One region of the Enterobacter cloacae complex sp. HYC080_NIDB genome, then DNA from elsewhere that is predicted to be linked to it. Evidence: predicted binding sites of a transcription regulator. Region 1 holds the regulator's gene; each other region holds the start of a gene.
The links. The regulator Fur, encoded in region 1, represses iron uptake genes when iron is present. The targets are predictions, from matches to a motif close to ATAATAATGAGAACNACTATCAA.
Positions count from the first base shown of each region.

Region 2: sodA (superoxide dismutase [Mn]) is a predicted target of Fur. The motif match lies at 5,095-5,117, and genes of this name have one in related genera.
Region 3: O1723_RS06325 (Nramp family divalent metal transporter) is a predicted target of Fur. The motif match lies at 1,866-1,888, and genes of this name have one in related genera.
Region 4: bfd (bacterioferritin-associated ferredoxin) is a predicted target of Fur. The motif match lies at 3,400-3,422, and genes of this name have one in related genera.

Region 1 is NZ_CP114212.1:3,202,992-3,209,035, reverse strand. It holds gene glnS (glutamine--tRNA ligase) at 1-1,403, shown strand, start outside; gene chiP (chitoporin ChiP) at 1,851-3,248, shown strand; gene chiQ (ChiQ/YbfN family lipoprotein) at 3,296-3,622, shown strand; gene fur (ferric iron uptake transcriptional regulator) at 3,760-4,206, opposite strand; gene fldA (flavodoxin FldA) at 4,494-5,024, opposite strand; gene ybfE (LexA regulated protein) at 5,180-5,467, opposite strand; gene ybfF (esterase) at 5,596-6,044, opposite strand, start outside.
Region 2 is NZ_CP114212.1:89,709-95,752, reverse strand. It holds gene fieF (CDF family cation-efflux transporter FieF) at 1-722, opposite strand, end outside; gene cpxP (cell-envelope stress modulator CpxP) at 876-1,382, opposite strand; gene cpxR (envelope stress response regulator transcription factor CpxR) at 1,533-2,231, shown strand; gene cpxA (envelope stress sensor histidine kinase CpxA) at 2,228-3,601, shown strand; gene yiiM (6-hydroxyaminopurine reductase) at 3,655-4,329, opposite strand; gene sodA (superoxide dismutase [Mn]) at 4,401-5,021, opposite strand; gene rhaT (L-rhamnose/proton symporter RhaT) at 5,311-6,044, shown strand, end outside.
Region 3 is NZ_CP114212.1:1,325,114-1,331,157, forward strand. It holds gene O1723_RS06315 (sensor domain-containing phosphodiesterase) at 1-351, shown strand, start outside; gene O1723_RS06320 (NupC/NupG family nucleoside CNT transporter) at 396-1,583, opposite strand; gene O1723_RS06325 (Nramp family divalent metal transporter) at 1,930-3,168, shown strand; gene O1723_RS06330 (DUF2502 domain-containing protein) at 3,209-3,559, opposite strand; gene mgrA (L-glyceraldehyde 3-phosphate reductase) at 3,687-4,685, opposite strand; gene ipdC (indolepyruvate decarboxylase) at 4,870-6,044, shown strand, end outside.
Region 4 is NZ_CP114212.1:431,524-437,567, reverse strand. It holds gene gspK (type II secretion system minor pseudopilin GspK) at 1-196, shown strand, start outside; gene gspL (type II secretion system protein GspL) at 177-1,337, shown strand; gene gspM (type II secretion system protein GspM) at 1,330-1,803, shown strand; gene O1723_RS01975 (prepilin peptidase) at 1,862-2,584, shown strand; gene bfr (bacterioferritin) at 2,619-3,098, opposite strand; gene bfd (bacterioferritin-associated ferredoxin) at 3,171-3,365, opposite strand; gene tuf (elongation factor Tu) at 3,545-4,729, opposite strand; gene fusA (elongation factor G) at 4,799-6,044, opposite strand, start outside.

The DNA of each region.
Region 1 (6,044 bases):
TGGGCTTCAACTGGTCTGGCGATATCTGCTACTCCTCTGACTATTTTGATCAGCTGTACGCTTACGCGGTTGAGCTGATCAACAAAGGTCTGGCGTACGTCGATGAACTGTCCGCGGATGAAATCCGTGAATACCGCGGTACGCTGACGCAACCTGGCAAAAACAGTCCGTTCCGCGATCGCAGCGTGGAAGAGAACCTGGCGCTGTTTGAAAAAATGCGTGCGGGTGGTTTTGAAGAAGGCAAAGCCTGTCTGCGTGCCAAAATCGACATGGCTTCTCCGTTCATCGTGATGCGCGATCCGGTGCTGTACCGCATTAAGTTTGCTGAACACCACCAGACCGGTAACAAGTGGTGCATCTACCCGATGTACGACTTCACCCACTGCATCAGCGATGCGCTGGAAGGCATTACCCACTCGCTGTGTACGCTTGAGTTCCAGGACAACCGTCGCCTGTACGACTGGGTGCTGGATAACATCACCATCCCTGTGCATCCGCGTCAGTACGAGTTCTCTCGTCTGAATCTGGAATACACCGTGATGTCCAAGCGTAAGCTGAACCTGCTGGTGACTGACAAGCACGTTGAGGGCTGGGACGACCCGCGTATGCCGACCATTTCTGGTCTGCGTCGTCGTGGCTACACCGCTGCATCTATTCGTGAGTTCTGCAAGCGCATCGGCGTGACCAAGCAGGACAACACCATTGAAATGGCGTCGCTGGAGTCCTGCATTCGTGAAGACCTCAACGAAAATGCCCCGCGCGCGATGGCAGTTATCGACCCGGTAAAACTGGTTATCGAAAACTATCCTCAGGGTGCGAGTGAACTGGTTGCCATGCCTAACCATCCGAACAAACCGGAAATGGGAAGCCGTGACGTACCGTTCAGCGGTGAAATCTGGATCGACCGCGCTGACTTCCGTGAAGAAGCCAACAAGCAGTACAAGCGTCTGGTGCTGGGTAAAGAAGTCCGTCTGCGTAACGCCTACGTGATCAAAGCCGAGCGCGTAGAGAAAGATGCAGAAGGGAATATCACCACCATCTTCTGTTCATACGATGCCGAAACGCTGAGCAAAGATCCTGCCGATGGTCGCAAGGTGAAAGGCGTTATCCACTGGGTAAGCGCTTCTCACGCGCTGCCGGTAGAAATCCGTCTGTACGATCGTCTTTTCAGCGTGCCTAACCCGGGTGCGGCGGAAGACTTCCTGGCGACGATCAACCCGGAATCTCTGGTGATCAAACAGGGTTATGCTGAGCCATCGCTGAAAACAGCTGAAGCAGGTAAAGCGTTCCAGTTCGAGCGTGAAGGTTACTTCTGCCTGGACAGCCGTTACAGCACTGCGGAAAAACCGGTATTTAACCGTACCGTCGGTCTGCGTGACACCTGGACCAAGAGCGGCGAATAATAACGCCGCTCTGGTCAATGAGAAACAAACGCCGCTTATTGCGGCGTTTTTTTTATTAATGATCATATCGTTAAAGTGGCGTTGTAAAAATGTCCGCCGTTATTTTTGGTCAATGTGGTGCTACTTATTTTTTTTAAAAAAGTTTGTCTGTTTTTGAAAATGGCAAATTTCGCAAAATACGCGATTTCTAATGTTCTAATACCCTGAAATACGCTGCTATACCCCCGCCAAATCACGCTTCCGGCCAAATGTTACAAAGCACTACCAATTATGTGCACTTCGTCATAATCCTGACTTTTGCCTGATGAAAAGCATTGATAATTCGCGTCGCGAAAAATAACCTAAAGACGGTAGTTAATTCGAGGGTATTTATAACTACCCCTGACCGCCTGGTCTTTTTTATTTTCGCCGTTTTAGGCGCTTTAATTCGTCAAAGAGGAATAATCTATGCGTACGTTCAGTGGCAAACGTAGTGCGCTGGCGCTGGCTATTGCCGGTGTGACAGCAATGTCTGGCCTGGTTGTTACACCTGAGGCGAAAGCTGCGGGTTTCATCGACGATTCTACCCTCACGGGCGGCATCTATTACTGGCAGCGTGAACGTGACCGTAAAGACGTCGCCGAAGACAAATATAAAACCAACCTTTCTCACTCCACCTGGAACGCCAACCTGGACTTCCAGTCAGGCTATGCCGCAGATATGTTCGGCCTGGATATCGCTGCATTCACCGCGATCGAAATGGCGGAAAACGGCGACAGCGGCCACCCTAACGAAATTGCCTTCTCCTCCAGCAACAAAGCTTACGATGAAGACTGGTCCGGTGATAAGAGTGGTATCAGCCTGTACAAGGCCGCAGCGAAATTTAAATACGGCCCGGTCTGGGCGCGTGGAGGGTATATTCAGCCAACCGGCCAGACGCTGTTAGCACCACACTGGAGCTTCATGCCAGGTACCTATCAGGGTGCAGAAGCCGGGGCGAACTTTGACTATGGTGATGCGGGTGCGTTGAGCTTCTCCTATATGTGGACCAACGAGTATAAGGCTCCATGGCACATTGAAATGGACAAGTTCTACCAGAACGATAAGAAAACCAAAGTCGATTATCTCCACTCGCTGGGCGCGAAATACGACTTTAAAAACGATCTGGTACTGGAAGCCGCATTTGGTCAGGCGGAAGGCTATATCGATCAGTATTTTGCTAAAGCCAGCTACAAATTTGATATCGCAGGAAGTCCGCTGAGCACCAGCTACCAGTTCTATGGTACGCGTGACAAGGTCAGCGATGGCGGCGTCAACGACATTTATGACGGCACCGCGTGGCTGCAGGCGCTGACTTTCGGCTATAAAGTGGGCCAGGTTGATTTACGCCTGGAAGGGACATGGGTGAAGGCGGAAGGGCAGCAGGGCTACTTCCTGCAACGTATGACGCCAACTTACGCGTCATCTAACGGTCGTCTGGATATCTGGTGGGATAACCGCTCAGACTTCAACGCCGATGGTGAAAAAGCGGTCTTCTTCGGCGCAATGTATGATCTGAAAAACTGGAACCTGCCGGGTTGGGCAGTGGGCGCTTCTTACGCTTACGCCTGGGACGCAAAACCTGGCGACATGGCCACGCCGGATGCGTACTACGATCCAAACTATCGCCTGAAAGAGTCCTCCTACAGCCTGGATGCTATCTATACCCTGCAGGATGGGCGCGCGAAGGGCACGATGTTCAAACTGCACTTCACTCAGTATGACAACCACTCCGATATCCCGAGCTATGCGGGCGGTTACGGCAACATCTTCCAGGATGAACGTGACGTGAAATTCATGGTTATTGCCCCATTCACCATCTTCTGATGAATCTTCCGGCGGGTTAAGGCCCGCCGGACCGGAGACTGCACATGATGAAAAAAATCGTAATTGTCGCGATGCTTGCATCGGGGCTGGTGGCCTGCGCTCAGCCTCAGGCACCGAAGGAAGATTCCAGGCTGAAGGAGGCTTACAGCGCCTGTATTAATACCGCACAAGGCTCGCCGGAGAAAATTGAAGCCTGTCAGAGCGTACTGAATGTGCTGAAGAAAGAGAAGGCGCATGAGCAATTCGCGACGCAGGAGAATATTCGTGTGATGGATTATCAGGCCTGTATCCAGGCGCGTAAAACGGGTAACGATCAGGAAGTCGCGAAGCGTTGCGATAAGATCTGGAACGAGATACGCAATAACAATAATTAAGTTGCTTTACGCCCGGTGGCGCTGCGCTTACCGGGCCTACAAAGGCGTCATAGTCCGTAGGCCCAGGCGCAGCGCCACCGGGCTTTTTAAGGCAAAAAAAAGCCAGCCTTACGGCTGGCTCAGAGTATGAACGTGACTTATTTTGCGTCGTGCGCGTGTTCATTTTCGCGGCAATCACCTTCAGCGCAGTGACCATACAGGTACAGGCTGTGGTTGGTCAGGCGGATGCCATGACGAGCGGCGATTTCACGCTGACGCGATTCGATGGAATCATCGCTGAATTCAATGACCTTGCCGCAATCGAGGCAGATCAGGTGATCGTGGTGATGCTGCTGGGTCAGTTCGAATACAGATTTACCGCCTTCGAAATTATGACGGGTAACAATGCCCGCGTCATCAAACTGGTTCAGCACGCGATAAACGGTGGCCAGACCAATCTCTTCACCCATGTCGATAAGACGTTTATAGAGGTCTTCCGCACTGACATGGTGGTTGTCTGGACCCTGAAGCACTTCGAGGATTTTTAACCGAGGAAGCGTTACTTTCAGGCCAGCCTTCTTTAATGCGGTATTGTTGTCAGTCATGCGGAATCTGTCCTGTTGCTAAACGATTCACTTCTGAAAGAAGTGACAGAAAATGCACCTTGGATATTGCGTCTCATTATAGAACTGCCACGGCTAAATGAAAACTGCAAGTCTCAGGCAAAGTATGCTTATAAAAATGGGGTATCACCGACAAACTTGTGAAATGAAAACCACATTTTACCAGGGAAACATTGTACAGGTCTGAGCGAAAAAGTTAAAAGTTTGTAGCAATTAATTTAATCGGTTTTACCTGGAAAACGGGCGCAACCGCCGTTGCGCCGCGAAAATCAGGCGTTGAGAATATCGTCCAGGTGCAGTTCTTCACGGATCTGCTTAACCCACTTCTCTACGCGCTCAGCGGTCAGCTCAGGCTGACGGTCTTCGTCGATGGCCAGACCCACGAAGTGATCGTCATCGGCAAGACCTTTGGAGGCTTCAAAGTGGTAACCGGCAGTGGGCCAGTGACCGACAATAACGGCGCCGTTCGGCTCAATGATGTCGCGGATGGTGCCCAGCGCGTCGCAGAAGTACTCGGCATAGTCTTCCTGATCGCCACAGCCAAACAGGGCAACCAGCTTGCCGTTGAAGTCCACCTCTTCCAGCGTTGGGAAGAAATCATCCCAGTCGCACTGTGCTTCACCGTAGTACCAGGTTGGAATACCCAGCAGCAGAATGTCGTAGCCCTCGAGATCTTCTTTGCTGCTCTTGGCGATGTCATGCACATCAGCAACGTCTTTACCGAGCTGTTTCTGAATGTTTTTTGCGATATTTTCGGTATTGCCGGTATCACTGCCGAAGAAAATGCCGATGATTGCCATGAGTAAAATAACCTCTTGAAACTTAATGGTATGGTGGCGCAATTCGGCCACGGATAAGGGCAATAATAGCAGAACAGGCAACCCTGCGGAAACCGCTATCGCGCAGGACTGCACTCTGTGCTACATGAAAAGGGTAAAAAAGGGGTTTTTCAGACTTATGCCTGGCTGCGCAATGTCTCAAGCTGGGCGATCAGCATCTCTTCAATGAGCTCGCTGCGGCTGATATTACGCGCTTCCGCCAGCTCGTTAAGCGCATCGACAGCGTCAGCGTTGAGCTTCAATTCGACACGCTTAAGCCCACGATTTTTATCGCGTTTAAGCTGGTTGCGTTTATTAATACGCAGCTGTTCGTCGCGCGAAAGCGGATTCGTTTTCGGTCGTCCCGGTCGACGCTCATTCGCGAACAGATCTAGTGTCGTACGGTCCGTTTGTTCTTTGGCCATGATTCTGAGACTTCGGGGGAAACACGCCGCCCTGCTAATGCCCGGGCGATAAGCGCGCCATCATACATCAGCAAAAACGGCACGCCAACGACTGGAAGCCCGTCGTCTTCCAGTCGCTCTCTTTTTAATCAATTTGCCGTATCAGTGAGATAGCGACGAATGGCGCGCAGGACTGCTTCAGGTTTTTCCGCATGTACCCAATGCCCGGCACCGGCAATTACATGGGCGCGCGCCTGCGGGAATTGTGCCAGCAGCGTGTCGCGGTAAGCATCAGTAACGTAAGGCGAGTTACCGCCACGAATGAAGAGGGTAGGATGCGGCCAGGCGGGGACGGCCTCCCAGCCAACGATGTTATTATACTGGTCCCACAGCACCGGGACGTTAAAACGCCATTGCCCCTCAACAAACGACTTCAGCAGGAATTGCACCACGCCTTCTTCATCAAGATGCTCACGCATCACGGCTGCTGCCTGCTGACGGGTGGAAACGCCGGCCTCCGTCACCGCATTAATTGCCGCGAAGATCTCATCGTGACGGCGAACGTCGTAATCCACTGGGGCGACATCAATCACCACCA
Region 2 (6,044 bases), 1.4 Mb from region 1:
GGCCCTGACTGCCGCGTTCGAAGATCGTGTGCACCGCTGACGCCAGGCCAGGAGGTCACAAGAGAAAAAATTTCATTGCGTTCTGCGTCCGGAAGGGCTCGGTCAAGCAACGATTGCACCGCGTCATACCCCATCCGTAAGGCGCTATACAAAATATAGATGCCGATACCTAACGCAAATAGCGCATCGGCCCGGTGCCAGCCATACCAGGCCAGGCCCAGCGCAATAAGAATTGCCCCATTCATCATAACATCAGATTGATAATGAAGCATATCCGCCCGTACAGCCTGGCTTTGCGTTTTGCGAACCACCCAGCGCTGGAACGTTACCAGAACAAGTGTGCTTATAAGTGCAACGACCGTCACCACTACGCCCACGCCGGGATCGTTCATCGGTGTCGGCGAGACGAGATGCTGAATGCCGGTCAAAAACAGGAACAGTGCAGAACCGGAAATAAACATGCTTTGCGCCAGCGCGGCCAGCGACTCCGCTTTTCCATGCCCAAACGTGTGCTCTTCATCCGCGGGCTGCAGTGAATAGCGCACTACCAGCAGGTTGGTCAGCGAGGCGGCAATATCCATTAGCGAATCCACCAGCGCCGCCAGAATACTGACCGAACCGGTATACCACCAGGCAAAGATTTTAATCAGTAAGAGGCCAGACGCCACAACGGTTGCCGCAATAGCGGCCCGGCTTACCAGCCTTCCATAGGATTGATTCATAAACGCTCCTGTCATGTCTTGCCGCTAGTATAACGGAAGCATAGGGGGACGGAGGATGAATAAACGGTTAACAAATCAGAATGCGGGGCAAAAAAAACCCCCACATCATGTGGGGGAAGACAGGGATGGTGTCTATGGCAAGGAAAACAGGGTTTACTGGTTACTACGGGTACTGCTATTGCTACTGAAAAGCGTCGCATCCAGGCTTCGCTGCATCCGTGCAACCTCACGCAACTGGTCCATTCGTTGCTGATGTCGGGTGTTCAAAACCGCTTGCTGCTCGGGCGTTAGCAGGTGGAACATCTGGTTACGGACCTTCGCCATCTCTACCTGGCGGGCAACCTGTTCCTGTGCCATTTTTTCGGCCTGAGCGCGTACAGCGCTTTCGTTAAAATTTTCTGCGGTGACAAGGCGATGCATTGTCTCCATTTCGCTAACATTAACAGGGGGCTGGTCGTGTCGTGCCCTCTGCATCAGATCTCGCATCTGTTGACGCTGATGTTCGGTTAAACTTATGCCGTCAAACATATGGCTTTGGCTACTGAGCTGCGTTGCGCCCTCTGGTGAGGGACCGGTATCGCCGTTGATAGCTACAGCGGCCTGGCTAAACGCACTGAACGCCAGCGTTGAGGCCATGACGGCAGCGGTAACTTTGCGCATCACTTGCTCCCAAAATCTTTCGTGTCGCGATTCAACGAGAGACAGTCTACGATTCAGGCTGCAAACATGCGTCAGGGGGTGTAAAACAACGTAAAGTCATGGATTAGATAGCCTTGATGTCGTAATTTCTGCCTCGGAGGTATTTAAACAATGAATAAAATCCTGTTAGTTGATGATGACCGAGAGCTCACATCCCTTTTAAAGGAGTTGCTCGACATGGAAGGTTTCAACGTCCTGGTTGCCCATGATGGCGAGCAGGCGCTGAGTCTCCTTGACGACAGCATCGATTTACTTTTGCTCGACGTCATGATGCCGAAGAAAAACGGTATTGATACGCTGAAAGAGCTTCGCCAGACACACCAGACCCCCGTTATCATGCTGACCGCCCGCGGCAGCGAACTTGACCGCGTTCTCGGCCTTGAGCTGGGTGCGGATGACTATTTACCGAAACCGTTCAACGATCGTGAACTGGTGGCCCGTATTCGCGCTATCCTGCGCCGTTCCCACTGGAGCGAGCAGCAGCAGAATACCGACAACAGCTCACCCACGCTGGAAGTGGACTCCCTGAGCCTGAACCCAGGTCGTCAGGAAGCGAGCTTCGACGGTCAGACCCTGGAGTTGACCGGCACAGAGTTCACCCTGCTTTATCTGCTGGCGCAGCACCTCGGCCAGGTGGTATCGCGTGAACACCTGAGTCAGGAAGTGCTGGGCAAACGTCTCACCCCGTTTGACCGCGCCATCGACATGCACATCTCTAACCTGCGCCGCAAGCTGCCAGAGCGTAAAGACGGTCACCCATGGTTTAAAACCCTGCGTGGTCGCGGCTATCTGATGGTTTCCGCTTCATGATAGGCAGCTTAACCGCCCGCATCTTTGCCATCTTCTGGCTGACGCTGGCCCTGGTTTTAATGCTCGTGTTGATGTTGCCAAAACTCGACTCACGCCAGATGACGGAGCTTCTTGACAGCGAGCAACGTCAGGGCGTGATGATCGAGCAGCATGTTGAAGCGGAGCTGGCAAACGATCCGCCGAACGATTTGATGTGGTGGCGCAGGCTGTTTCGCGCTATCGACAAGTGGGCGCCGCCCGGGCAACGCCTTTTGCTGGTCACCAGCGAAGGCCGCGTCATTGGGGCCGATCGCAATGAAATGCAGATTATCCGTAACTTTATTGGCCAGGCGGATAATGCCGATCACCCACAGAAAAAGAAATATGGTCGGGTAGAGATGGTCGGTCCTTTCTCGGTACGGGATGGGGAAGACAATTACCAGCTCTATTTGATTCGCCCTGCGAGCAGTTCCCAGTCCGATTTCATCAACCTGCTGTTTGACCGTCCGCTCCTGCTGCTGATTGTTACCATGCTGGTCAGCTCGCCGCTGCTGTTATGGCTGGCGTGGAGTCTGGCAAAACCCGCACGTAAGCTGAAAAACGCCGCCGATGAAGTGGCGCAGGGTAACCTGCGACAACACCCTGAGCTGGAAGCGGGGCCACAGGAATTCCTTGCCGCCGGGACCAGTTTTAACCAGATGGTCAGCGCGCTCGATCGAATGATGACCGCACAGCAGCGTCTGCTATCGGACATCTCGCACGAGCTGCGCACCCCGCTTACGCGTTTGCAGCTTGGCACCGCGCTGTTGCGCCGCCGCAGTGGGGAAAGTAAAGAGCTGGAACGTATTGAAACGGAAGCTCACCGCCTGGACAGCATGATCAATGACCTGCTGGTGATGTCACGCAACCAGCAGAAAAACGCGCTGGTCAGCGAAACGGTGAAAGCCAATCATCTGTGGCATGAGGTGCTGGACAACGCGGCGTTCGAAGCGGAACAGATGGGCAAATCCTTCACCGTCAACTTCCCGCCGGGTCCATGGCCGCTGTACGGCAACCCCAACACGCTGGAAAGCGCGCTGGAGAATATTGTGCGTAACGCTCTGCGCTACTCGCATACCAAGATTGAGGTGGCGTTCTCGGTAGATAAAGACGGGATCACCGTTATCGTGGATGACGACGGTCCTGGCGTCAGCCCTGAAGATCGGGAGCAGATTTTCCGTCCGTTCTACCGTACTGACGAAGCGCGCGACCGTGAATCCGGCGGTACAGGTTTGGGTCTGGCAATTGTTGAAACCGCCATGCAACAGCATCGCGGCTGGGTGAAAGCTGACGACAGCCCGCTGGGCGGGTTGCGGTTAACGCTGTGGCTGCCGTTGTATAAGCGTTCATAACTGTATGTGCCGGGTGGCGGCTTCGCCTTACCCGGCCTACTTTCTGCGGAGCACTATTTTCCCCACAATCTCCGCGAATTATCTTCGATCTTGTTGCTTAACCGCCGCTTCTGCATTGTTCTGGTCCAGCTGGTCGATAACCCCGCCGCAGACAGCAACCGATGATATTGTTCATCATCAAACGGCATATGCCAGGCGATGGCGCAGGCGTCATACACCGACACGTCGCTCAGGCGCGAAGCCAGCTCAAGCGGCGCATCCGCCGAAACCTGCCCGGCCAGCACCACACGGTACAGCCAGCCGGTTTTACCCGCGCTTTGCAGCTGGGCCGACATATCCTGAATGCCGAAGTGGTAGTTGAGCTTGAAGCACGGCGAGCGAGGCTGCGTCACCTGAATCAGGGCGTCGCCCCAGCGATAAATATCGCCGATAAACACGTTCTTTTCCGTCAGCCCTTCCGTCGAGAGATTCTCACCAAATGCAGGCGCGACGAAGAGGTCCGCCTGGTCAGGAAATTCGGTTTTCCAGTGCTGATAGTGCTCGCGAGGATAGTGACACAGCGCGCGATCCGGCCCGCCGTGGATTTTCTTTTCGGCCTGCTCATCGCCTGCCAGCCCAAGGTCGGTTAAGGTCAGTTCACCGTCAACCTGCACTTTCGCGATGGCGCTCGGGCGGCTGCCGTCGTACTCCCTTACCTTGCCTGTAAACACATTCACCGGGTAATGCATCGCTGCCTCCATTACGCAGATACAAAAAAAGCGAGTCATCAGACTCGCTTCTCACAGGCGTCAATGCAACCTTATTTTTTAGCGGCGAAACGCGCTGCTGCTTCGTCCCAGTTCACCACATCCCAGAACGCTTTGATGTAGTCAGGGCGACGGTTCTGGAACTTCAGGTAGTAAGCGTGTTCCCACACGTCCAGACCCAGGATCGGGAAGCCGGATGCGCCAGAGATCGCTTCACCCATCAGCGGGGAGTCCTGGTTAGCAGTGGAAACCACCGCCAGTTTGTCACCTTTCAGAACCAACCACGCCCAGCCAGAGCCGAAACGGGTTGCAGCGGCTTTTTCGAATTCCGCTTTGAAGTTGTCAACGGAGCCGAAGTCGCGCTCGATAGCCGCTTTCAGGTCGCCCTGCAGGGTGGTACCGGTTTTCAGGCCTTTCCAGAACAGGCTGTGGTTAGCGTGGCCGCCCGCGTTGTTACGCAGAACGGTTTTCTTGTCCGCTGGCAGCTGGTCCAGTTTAGTGATCAGTTCTTCAGCAGACAGGTTAGCGAACTCTGGCAGGCTTTCCAGCGCAGCATTCGCGTTGTTCACATAGGTCTGGTGGTGTTTAGTGTGATGGATTTCCATCGTCTGCTTGTCGAAATGCGGTTCCAGTGCGTCGTAGGCATACGGCAGGGATGGCAGTGTATAACTCATAATCCTCTCCATTATTGTCGGGCGGCACAGCTGTTAATGCCGCGTAAGCAGTTGGTTCATTATAGTTAATTAAATGATATTGAAAATGATTATCAATGCCGTAGTTTTTGTAAGGTCATTCCTTTTCTGATGAAGCGTGAAAATGTGAATCTGCTCACGCGCTTAACGCGTTGATTGCCATTTAAAACCAAAGTGCGGCAGCCTCCCGAAGGTGGTCGTTCTGCTTAATTTTTACACTCATCGGGTCGGTGGGATGCCATTGACCGATAAAAACGATGAGGACGTAAACATGAATCATGCGATTACGATGGGTATTTTCTGGCATTTGATAGGTGCGGCCAGTGCAGCCTGCTTCTATGCTCCGTTTAAAAAAGTCAGGCAGTGGTCATGGGAAACCATGTGGTCGGTTGGCGGTGTGGTCTCCTGGATCCTGCTTCCCTGGGCCATCAGCGCCATGCTACTCCCGGATTTCTGGGGCTACTTCTCCTCTTTTAACGCCTCCACTCTGCTGCCGGTGTTTCTGTTTGGTGCCATGTGGGGCATCGGCAATATTAACTACGGCCTCACCATGCGCTATCTCGGCATGTCGATGGGGATCGGCATCGCGATTGGCATCACGCTGATTGTCGGCACTCTGATGACGCCCATCCTCAACGGTAACCTCGACGTGTTACTGAATACCGAAGGCGGCAGAATGACGCTGCTGGGCGTGCTGGTAGCGGTTATTGGCGTCGGAATAGTGACCCGCGCGGGCCAGTTGAAAGAGCGCAAGATGGGCATTAAAGCCGAGGACTTTAACCTGAAAAAGGGTCTGCTGCTGGCGGTAATGTGCGGCATCTTCTCCGCCGGAATGTCGTTTGCCATGAACGCCGCCAAACCGATGCACGAGGCGGCCGCCGCGCTGGGCGTCGACCCGCTGTACGTGGCGCTGCCCAGCTACGTGGTGATCATGGGCGGCGGCGCACTGGTTAACCTCGGCTATTGCGTAATTCGTCTGGCAAAAGTTGAGAGTTTGTCGCTAAA
Region 3 (6,044 bases), 1.9 Mb from region 1:
TTCTCCAATTCAGGTTGCAGCATCAATAATATTCAGCAACTGCGGGATTGTGGATTCCGGATTGCTATTGATGATTTTGGTACGGGGTACGCCAACTACGAGCGTCTCAGACGTCTGCAGGCGGATATCATCAAAATTGACGGCTGCTTTGTTAAAGACATTTGTACTGATGACATGGATGCGATGATCGTCCAGTCGATGTGTAATCTGGCGAAGACGAAATCGCTATGTGTGGTGGCGGAGTATGTCGAAACACCCGCACAGCGGGAGATGTTGCTTCGCTTCGGCGTGGATTACCTGCAGGGCTACCTGATAGGTAAACCCAAACCGCTGGAAGAAATACGGGCATAAAAAAACCGGGAGCAAGCTCCCGGTTTTTTGTTTTGCAGTAAACGTTACAGGACCAGCGCTGCGATGGACGCGGACAGAACGCTCACCAGAGTGGAGCCGTACACCAGTTTCAGGCCAAAGCGTGAAACCACGTTACCCTGTTCTTCGTTCAGGCCTTTAATCGCCCCGGCGATAATACCGATGGACGAGAAGTTCGCGAAGGAGACCAGGAACACGGACAGGATGCCTTCCGCGCGCGGAGAAAGCGTGCTGGCAATTTTCTGCAGATCCATCATCGCAACGAATTCGTTAGAAACCAGTTTGGTTGCCATGATACTGCCCACCTGCAGCGCTTCGTGAGCCGGAACACCCATCACCCAGGCAACAGGATAGAAGATGTAGCCCAGAATACCCTGGAAGGAGATACCCAGCACCGCGGCGAACAGGGCGTTCAGCGCAGAGATCAGCGCAATGAAGCCGATCAGCATGGCGGCAACGATAACCGCCACTTTGAAACCGGCCAGAATATACTCGCCCAGCATTTCGAAGAAGCTCTGGCCTTCGTGCAGGTTGGACATCTGGATATTCTCTTCGCTGGCGTCAACGCGGTATGGGTTGATCAGCGACAGCACGATAAAGGTGCTGAACATGTTCAGAACCAGCGCAGCGACAACATATTTTGGCTCCAGCATGGTCATATACGCGCCCACGATAGACATGGAAACGGTAGACATTGCGGTTGCCGCCATGGTGTACATGCGGTTACGCGACATTTTGCCGAGAATATCTTTATACGCGATGAAGTTCTCAGACTGACCGAGGATCAGGGAACTGACGGCGTTGAAAGACTCCAGCTTGCCCATGCCGTTGACTTTGGATAAAAGGAAACCAATTCCACGAATCACGAACGGCAGAACACGGATGTGCTGCAGAATACCGATGAGCGCGGAGATAAAGACGATTGGGCACAGCACCTTCAGGAAGAAGAATGCCAGACCTTCGTCGTTCATTTTACCGAAGACAAAGTTGGTCCCTTCGTTGGCGAATCCGAGCAGTTTTTCGAACATTTCGGAGAAGCCTTTTACGAAGCCGAGACCTACGTTGGAGTTCAGGAAGAACCACGCAAGTAAAACTTCAATGACCAGCAGTTGGACAACATAACGAATACGAATTTTTTTGCGGTCTGTGCTGACCAGCAATGCGAGTGCAGTAACGACAACAAGTGCCAGGACAAAATGAAGGACGCGGTCCATATTTGCTCCAAATATGAGGCAGGTTTAATTTTCGTGCACATTCTATGCAACAAGCGAAAAGAAAACGAGATCAAGGACACACTATAGTTACATCCTGTGACGAGTCTCAAAAATAGTGATCCACAATACATTTTCGTTATGTTAGGTAAATGAGTGAAAAGTTAAGTTTGTGTGCTACGCTTCACAAATGACTGCGCATTTTCACATTCTGTGATGTCGCACCACCTGCCCATCTATCGTTCTTAGCTATCAGAGAAATCATGTTTAACCACTTAAATGATCTTGATAATCATTCTCATTTTGATAGCATTAAACATAGCAAAGGCTATATTTCCAGAGGCAGATAATGACTAACAGTCGCGTAGAGGGTAGCAGTGGCAGAGCGGCGCGCAAGCTGCGGTTCGCATTAATGGGACCTGCGTTCATTGCTGCCATTGGCTATATCGATCCGGGTAATTTTGCGACCAATATTCAGGCCGGGGCCAGCTTCGGCTATAAGTTGCTGTGGGTGGTCGTCTGGGCGAACCTGATGGCGATGCTGATTCAAATGCTCTCAGCAAAACTGGGGATTGCTACGGGCAAAAACCTGGCAGAACAAATCCGCGACCACTACCCACGTCCGGCCGTCTGGCTCTACTGGGTGCAGGCTGAAATCATCGCCATGGCAACCGATCTCGCTGAATTTATCGGTGCGGCGATCGGCTTTAAGCTGATTCTGGGCGTATCGCTATTGCAAGGGGCGGTCCTGACCGGGATTGCCACTTTCCTGATCCTGATGTTACAGCGTCGGGGGCAAAAGCCGCTTGAAAAGGTGATTGGTGGTCTGCTGCTGTTTGTCGCGGCGGCCTATATTGTCGAGCTGATATTCTCCCAGCCAAACCTGGTACAGCTTGGTAAAGGCATGGTGATCCCCAGCCTGCCAACGTCGGAAGCCGTCTTCCTGGCTGCCGGGGTACTTGGGGCGACCATTATGCCACACGTCATTTATCTGCACTCTTCGCTGACCCAGCATCTTCACGGTGGGACGCGTAAAGAACGTTATTCGGCAACCAAATGGGATGTGGCGATTGCCATGACCATCGCGGGTTTTGTGAACCTGGCGATGATGGCCACCGCAGCTGCCGCTTTTCACTTTAACGGTCATACCGGTATTGCCGATCTCGACCAGGCGTATCTCACGCTGGAGCCGTTACTGAGCCATGCTGCTGCCACGATTTTTGGTTTGAGCCTGGTGGCTGCCGGTCTCTCTTCCACGGTGGTGGGCACGCTGGCAGGGCAAGTGGTGATGCAGGGATTTGTGCGCTTCCATATTCCCCTGTGGGTTCGTCGTTCCGTCACCATGCTGCCGTCGTTTGTTGTGATTCTGATGGGGCTTGATCCCACGCGAATTCTGGTGATGAGTCAGGTGCTGCTGAGTTTTGGTATCGCACTGGCGCTGGTTCCTCTGCTGATTTTTACCAGCAATCCAGCCCTGATGGGCGATCTGGTTAACTCGACGCTGGTGAAACGGACAGGATGGGCAATTGTAGTAGTGGTTGTGGCGCTAAATTTATGGCTGTTGATTGGCACAGCGCTGGGGTTATAAAAGAGAAAGGAGCCGAAAGGCTCCTTTTTTACATTTTACATTAATGACGACCGTGGCCGTGACCACCGTGTCCTTTTGGGCCGTGACCCCAGCCACCGCGGCGGTCGTCACGATCGTTCCAGCCTTCGCGGTAGCCGCGTTCATAGGCATTGTTTTTGTACCAGCCGCGATGCAGGCCATTATCGTGCCTGCGCCAGCGGTCACCGCGCCATTCATAATGACGGTTCCAGTAGTCACGGTCGCGCCAGTAGCCACCGTCCCAGTATCTGCCGTAGTCGTCACGATCGCCAATTTGTAATTTTACTGATGGCAACAGGGTGATTTCGCCAGCAGTGGCGATGAGCGGGGCGGAAGCCAGTAATACCGCTGCAAGAATCAGTGACCTGAACATACTCTTTCTCCTTCACGATCGGGGCCTTTGTGGGGCCTGTTAACGCAATATTACGAGTTGGTAAAGCCTCGTTTCATCGCCTCAACTCCGAATTCCAGGTTCAGAGCACTTTTTGCTAAAAGTGGTTTTATTTTGAGCTGGTCAGGATTTCTTCAATAAGGTTCAGCTCTTCCGCGGAGAAATGGCGGTTTTCCAGCATGCCAACGGCGTCATCAATTTGAGCCGCTTGACTTGCCCCAATCAGCACCGACGTCACGTCGTCATGGCGCAACACCCAGGCCAGCGCCATCTGCGATAGCTTCTGGCCGCGGCCTTCCGCCAGGACATTGAGCTTACGCACTTTTTCCAGCTTCTCTTCGGTGATCTGATCCGGGTTGAGGAACTGACTGCCACTTGCCGCACGGGAGTCTGCGGGAATACCGTTCAGATATCGGTTGGTGAGCTGTCCTCCCGCCAGCGGCGAGAAGGGAATACAGCCGACGCCTTTTTCCTGCAGCACGGCCAGTAAACCCCCTTCCGGTCCTCGTTCAAACATGGAGTATTTCGGCTGGTGGATCAGGCAGGGCGTGCCAAGGTCATTCAGGATATCAATCGCTTTTCGCGCCAGCTCTGCAGGATAGTTGGATAACCCGACATACAGCGCTTTTCCCTGGCGCACCAGATGGTCAAGCGCTTTCATGGTTTCAGTCAGCGGGGTTTCCGGGTCAGGACGGTGATGATAGAAGATATCGACATACTCCAGCCCCATGCGTTTCAGGCTTTGATCCAGGCTTGCCAGCAGATATTTGCGCGATCCCCAGTCGCCGTAGGGGCCCTCCCACATGGTATATCCCGCTTTCGTCGAGATAATCAGCTCGTCGCGCCAGGGCAGAAAATCCTCCTGCAAAATACGCCCAAAATTACGCTCGGCCGACCCCGGTGGAGGACCATAGTTATTGGCAAGGTCGAAATGCGTAATACCCAGGTCGAAGGCGTGCTGTAAAAGTTGACGGCTGTTTTCGAGACGCGTGGCGTCCCCAAAGTTATGCCACAGACCCAGCGATATGACGGGCAACCTGAGCCCGCTTTGACCGCAGCGACGATACTGCATTGTCTGGTAACGATTTTTATCCGGCTGATAACCCATTTTATGACCTCGTGCGCAGATGAGAAAAATCAGTGTATGCGTTTACATTAACGTGAAAAAAAGCAGCATAGCGCAGCCTTTTTTGTAAAGCATTCTTTCCATACCCTTCTTACCGCTGATTCTGGACAGCCATCACGCTTCTCTAATACTCAAAGTGAGGTCAACATTAGAAGGATACCTGTTCATGCGTACCCCATACTGCGTCGCCGATTACCTGCTGGACCGTCTTACTGATTGTGGAGCCGATCATCTGTTTGGCGTGCCGGGCGACTATAACCTGCAGTTTCTCGACCATGTAATAGACAGCCCCGACATCTGTTGGGTGGGCTGTGCCAACGAATTAAACGCGTCGTATGCCGCTGATGGATATGCCCGCTGCAAGGGCTTCGCCGCGCTGCTCACAACATTCGGTGTCGGCGAGTTAAGTGCCATGAATGGCATCGCGGGAAGCTATGCCGAGCACGTTCCGGTATTGCATATTGTCGGGGCGCCGGGGACGGCGTCACAGCAACGAGGGGAACTGCTGCACCATACGCTGGGTGATGGGGAGTTCCGCCATTTTTATCATATGAGCGAGCCGATTACCGTCGCTCAGGCGATCCTGACCGAACAAAACGCCTGCTATGAAATCGACCGGGTTCTGACCACCATGCTCCGGGAGCGTCGCCCCGGCTATTTGATGTTACCTGCCGACGTGGCAAAAAAAGCCGCCACGCCTCCTGTAAACGCTCTCACACTTCACCATGCCCATGCCGACAGTGCCTGCCTGAAAGCGTTTCGGGATGCTGCGGAAAATAAACTGGCAACCAGCAAGCGCACCGCGCTGTTAGCTGATTTCCTTGTTCTGCGCCATGGACACAAGCATGCGCTACAGAAGTGGGTGAAGGACGTGCCGATGGCGCACGCCACGATGCTAATGGGTAAAGGGATATTCGACGAACGTCATGCCGGTTTTTACGGCACATACAGCGGCTCGGCAAGCGCCGGCCCGGTAAAAGAGGCGATTGAAGGGGCGGATACGGTACTGTGCATCGGCACCCGTTTTACCGATACCCTCACCGCCGGTTTCACCCATCAGCTAACCCCGGCCCAAACGATAGAAGTTCAGCCTCACGCTGCCCGCGTCGGTGACGTCTGGTTTACCGGCATCCCGATGCTTCAGGCAATCGAAACGCTGGTGGAACTGTGTAAACAGCATGTGCATGATAAACCTGCGCCAGCTTCCCATCGCGCAATGAGCTTCCCTCAGCCGGAGGGCGCGCTGACCCAGGAGAATTTCTGGAAAACGTTGCAAACGTTTATTCGCCCAGGAGACATCATCCTTGCCGATCAGGGAACGTCGGCCTTCGGCGCCATTGA
Region 4 (6,044 bases), 1.8 Mb from region 1:
TTTCAGCGCAGCAAAACCGCTGGTGGATTCGCTTAAAAAACAGATTACAACCAGCAGCAGTTATTTTTTGACCACATCCACGGTTCATGAGGGTGACCTTACCTTTGGTATGCGCACATTTTTCATTTATGACGAAAAAACTAAAACACTCAAACTCTATTTACGCCAGCTTACGGATGGCAGTAGCGAACAATAAAGCAGTTAACGTCCCTGCGACGAAACTGCTTTTCCGCCTTTCTGGATCGACGCCGAATGCCCTTGAATGGGTGGAATATGATGGATGTGGCTACAGCCAGGTTCAGAGTCTGACAACAGAACAGTTGCCGGAGATTGCCGCACGCCCGGCATCAGGATGCACTCATCTCGTTATTCCGGCCCAAAAGGCAACGAGCAGAATAATCGTCATCCCAGACGAAAATTACGAACTGACCGATCAAAAACTTCAGTGGCTTGCGGATGAAACACTGGACGAAGGCATGCCCTCGCTGCACTGGACGCTACTCTCTCGGGAGGGAACGCGAGTTTCCGTCATTGGCGTTGACGCCGACTGGCTTATGTCCCAACTTCGTCTCTTTGCCGGGGCTGGTTTTAACGTCACGCATGCGACGATTGACGCCCTTCGCTTGCCAGCCTGTGAAAGCGGCTGGACGGTATTATCAGACAGCTGTGGATGGTTGCTCAGAACGCATGAGAACAGTGTTGCCCATTTGACAGAACCCTGGCTGGCACAGCTGCTAGCGCATTATCCCCCGCAAGAGGTTGTCAGCTACGGTCCACTGCCAGCTGGCCTTTCCGCGAAGGAAACGCATCCCGCATGTCATAGTTTGACACTCCATCCACAGGAACCACCCGCTAACCTTTTGCACGGGAAAATGCGCCCGCCTGCCCCGCGCTCTTTCTGGTCCACCAATATCAAACGGGTGGCGCTTTGCAGTCTTCTCCTGTTAGCCGGGAGTGCGTGTCTGGCTCAGGTTGTCGTGTATTTGCAACTTCGGGAGTATGAAAAACAGCTGAGCCACACACTGACGCAGCAATGGCAACGTTATATTCCAGAAAACAGGCATACCCGTAATCTGCGTACCTATTTACCCAGGCAGCTACAGCAACGATCGCCTGCCCCCTATTTGCTCTTACAACAGCTTCAGGCTCATCTGTCCGCTTTCCCGGAACTGGCGCTGGAAGGGTTGAGTTATAACCCGGCACGTAATGATTTACGTCTTTTTATTTCTACCCGCGATGACCAACAGATCCAGGCGTTTTTAAATCAAAAACTGGCTGGCTACTCACTCAAAGTCGATAAACATGAACAGGGATTATGGACGATTCGAAATGATTAAACGCGCTCAGGAATGGTTTCACCAAAAAGATCCGCGTGAACAGCGGCTGCTACTCGCACTGCTTGTCTGCGGTGTCAGCATTCTTTTCTGGTTTGGGCTCTACCAGCCCCTGAAGCAGGCTACGGACACCATGCAATCCCGCTATGCTAAGGTGCAACGCGATCTGCAGTGGTTGCAGAAACAGGTTTCGGCTGCAGCTCTTCTTCCGGAAAAGAGACCATCAGGCTCCCTGGAGAATCAGGTTAAAAGCAGTTTGCACATGCTGGGCACTGCCGCAAAACTCCAGCGCACCGATAGCGGAGAACTGACTGTATCGGCCGATGCTCTCAGGATGGACGCTTTTATGAACTGGCTGGCAGTGCTACAGGGAGACTACGGTCTGCGGATTGCGGAACTTGAATTCCACGCCAGTGAACAGGGTACGGACGCTATAATCCTGACGCGCCTGACGCTCGGAGTGAAATAAAATGGATAGCTCACTGGTTACTCTGTTTCTCATCATTGGCCTGCTGTCAGGAACCGCAATGGGTATACTCACCTGGCGTTTGCCTGCCGAGATTTTACGACCGTCTTCGACAGGCGAGGCGGGTTCAACGTCAGAGTTTACGTTCTCTGGCTCCCGGTGCTGCCAGTGTCAAACCCCACTGTTCTGGTACGACACGGTTCCCCTGCTCGGCTGGATGCTTCTCAAAGGGAAATGTCGCCACTGCGGCCAGCCTGTTTCAACACGCTATCCCTTGCTGGAAGGGCTTTGTGCGATGATGGCCGTCATTTGCTATGCCCTCCATCCAGCATCAATGATAATGTCACTGGCGCTTTTTCTGTTCTTTTGGTTTGTACTCGCACTCAGCGTGATCGATCTGCAGCATTACCTTTTACCCGACAAGCTCACGCTACCGTTACTGTGGGTTGGCCTGTTTTTTAATGCCTTTTTTGGCCCTGTTTCCTCCCAGGACGCCATTGTGGGTGCCGCTGCCGGCTATTTAATTCTGTGGCTGCTCTACTGGCTGGTCCGCTTAATCTGTCACAAAGAAGGGATCGGTTACGGGGATTTCAAGATGCTTGCGGCAGTGGGCGCCTGGTGCGGCTGGCGAGAGGTACCCGTGATCCTTTACGTAGCGTCAATCGCAGGGATCTTTTACGGGCTTCTGCTGTGGGTAAAAAAAGGGCATTTCGGTGACCCGATACCTTTCGGTCCGGCGCTGGCACTGAGCGGCTGGGGCTGTTTCTGCTGGGCAACGCTGTGAGGAAGCAGGAAGGAGGGTTTCCTTCCTGTATCAACTACTCTTTTTCTTCGCGGATTTGCGCCTGCAGATAGTTTTGAATACCCAGCTTATCGATCAAATCCAACTCGGTTTCCAGCCAGTCTATATGGCCTTCTTCATCGGCAAGGATCTCAATCATCATGTCACGGCTGACATAATCAAAAACGCTGTCGGCATAGGCAATGGCTTCACGGAGATCTTTGGCACCTTCAAGTTCCAGCCTGAGGTCGGAACGTAGCATCTCCTCAACATCTTCACCGATGCCCAGCTTGCCGAGATCCTGCAGGTTTGGAATACCTTCAAGGAATAAAATGCGCTCGATATATTTATCGGCGTGTTTCATCTCATCTATAGATTCATGGTACTCAACGTCGTTCAGACGTTTAAGTCCCCAGTTTTTGAACATTCTCGCATGAAGAAAGTACTGGTTGATTGCGACAAGCTCATTTCCCAATAATTTATTGAGATAACTTATGATTTTAACATCACCTTTCATTATATAGTCCCTCCGCTTCCACTCATTGAAGCGTAGATCGGGCTACGGGGATGTCAAAAAAAAGATGGGCGCTTACGCGATCTCTTTGTATTCCGGGATCTGCATCAACTCGTCCTGCATGATTTCACGTGCAGCACGTACACATTTACCGCATTGATTTCCAACCGGAACAAATTTGCGAAGCTGCTGAAATGACTGTGGCTGAAACTGGCGAACGGCCTGACGTATTTTTTTGTCGCTTACACCATTACATAAACAAACGTACATAGAGACTCCCGTTCAAATTATGCGCAAAGTGTAAGTGAGAATGGTTATGATTACAATAGCACAAACGCCAGAATACGGGGCGGGTGCAGGCAAAAAATGCGAAAGTTTGTGACAACACCTGAGCAGCATAAAACAAAAAAGGACGCCGAAGCGTCCTTTTTTAATTCGGGGATAATTAATTAGCCCAGAACTTTAGCAACAACGCCCGCGCCAACGGTACGGCCGCCTTCACGGATTGCGAAACGCAGACCGTCGTCCATCGCGATTGGGTGGATCAGAGTCACAACCATCTTGATGTTGTCGCCTGGCATTACCATCTCAACGCCTTCTGGCAGTTCGATGGTACCGGTCACGTCAGTTGTACGGAAGTAGAACTGTGGACGGTAGCCTTTGAAGAACGGAGTATGACGGCCGCCTTCGTCTTTGGACAGGATGTACACTTCAGATTCGAACTTGGTGTGTGGCTTGATTGAGCCTGGCTTCGCCAGAACCTGACCACGTTCGATTTCTTCACGTTTGATACCACGCAGCAGAACACCAACGTTCTCACCAGCACGGCCTTCGTCCAGCAGTTTGCGGAACATTTCAACGCCAGTACAGGTAGACTTCGCAGTCTCTTTGATACCAACGATTTCAACTTCTTCACCAACTTTGATGATACCGCGCTCTACACGACCGGTAACAACGGTACCACGACCGGAGATGGAGAATACGTCTTCGATTGGCAGCAGGAATGGCTTGTCAATCGCACGCTCTGGTTCTGGGATGTAAGAATCCAGGAAGCCAGCCAGTTCGATGATTTTCTCTTCCCACTCTGCTTCGCCTTCCAGCGCTTTCAGCGCGGAACCACGAACGATTGGGGTGTCGTCGCCTGGGAAATCGTACTGAGACAGCAGTTCACGAACTTCCATCTCTACCAGTTCCAGCAGCTCTTCGTCATCAACCATGTCGCACTTGTTCAGGAACACGATGATGTAAGGAACGCCTACCTGACGACCCAGCAGGATGTGCTCACGAGTCTGAGGCATTGGGCCGTCAGTCGCAGCAACAACCAGGATCGCGCCGTCCATCTGCGCAGCACCGGTGATCATGTTTTTAACATAGTCGGCGTGGCCTGGGCAGTCTACGTGTGCGTAGTGGCGAGTCGGGGTGTCATATTCAACGTGAGAAGTGTTGATGGTGATACCACGCGCTTTTTCTTCTGGTGCGTTATCGATCTGGTCGAATGCACGAGCAGCACCGCCGTAGGTTTTAGCCAGAACGGTAGTGATTGCAGCAGTCAGGGTAGTTTTACCATGGTCAACGTGGCCGATAGTACCAACGTTAACGTGCGGTTTTGTACGTTCAAATTTTTCTTTAGACACGGCTATATTCCTTACTATAGTGCTCTCCCCTTCGGAGAGAGCACGGGACTTAGGTTTTAATCCTGTGGATTACTTACCACGGGCTTCAATAACGGCCTGAGCAACGTTGTTAGGCGCATCATCATACTTCAGGAATTCCATGGTGTATGATGCACGACCTTTGGTCAGAGAACGCAGCTGAGTTGCATATCCGAACATTTCAGACAGCGGAACTTCAGCGTGGATCTTAACGCCAGTTACTTCAGATTCCTGACCACGCAGCATACCGCGACGACGGCTCAAGTCACCGATAACGTCACCGGTGTTCTCTTCAGGAGTTTCTACTTCAACCTTCATGATTGGCTCAAGCAGAACTGGTTTTGCTTTCTTAAAGCCTTCTTTAAAGGCAATAGACGCAGCCAGTTTAAACGCCAGTTCAGAGGAGTCAACGTCGTGGTAAGAACCGAAGTGCAGACGGATACCCATGTCAACAACTGGGTAGCCAGCCAGAGGGCCCGCTTTCAGCTGTTCCTGGATGCCTTTATCAACGGCTGGGATGTATTCGCCAGGAATTACACCACCTTTGATGTCGTTGATGAACTCGTAACCTTTCGGGTTAGAGCCCGGCTCCAGTGGGTACATGTCGATCACAACGTGACCGTACTGACCGCGACCACCAGACTGCTTAGCGTGTTTACCTTCAACATCGGTAACTTTCGCGCGAATCGCTTCGCGGTAAGCAACCTGAGGTTTACCCACGTTCGCTTCAACGTTGAATTCACGCTTCATACGGTCAACGATGATGTCCAGGTGCAGTTCACCCATACCTGCGATGATGGTCTGGTTAGATTCTTCATCAGTCCATACGCGGAATGATGGGTCTTCTTTCGCCAGACGGCCCAGAGCCAGACCCATTTTTTCCTGGTCAGCTTTGGTTTTTGGTTCAACCGCGATGGAGATTACCGGCTCTGGGAATTCCATACGCTCCAGAATGATCGGGTGATCCGGGTCACACAGGGTGTCACCAGTGGTCACGTCTTTCAGACCGATAGCTGCAGCGATGTCGCCCGCACGAACTTCTTTGATCTCTTCACGTTTGTTAGCGTGCATCTGTACGATACGGCCAAAACGCTCACGCGCCGCTTTCACGGAGTTCAGGATGGTGTCACCGGAGTTAACCACACCAGAGTAAACGCGGAAGAAGGTCAGGTTACCCACGAATGGGTCGGTAGCAATTTTGAACGCCAGTGCAGAGAACGGCTCGTCGTCGCTTGCGTGACGCTCAGCCGGAGTATCTTTACCGTCGTCCAGGATGCCGTTGATCGCAGGAACGTCA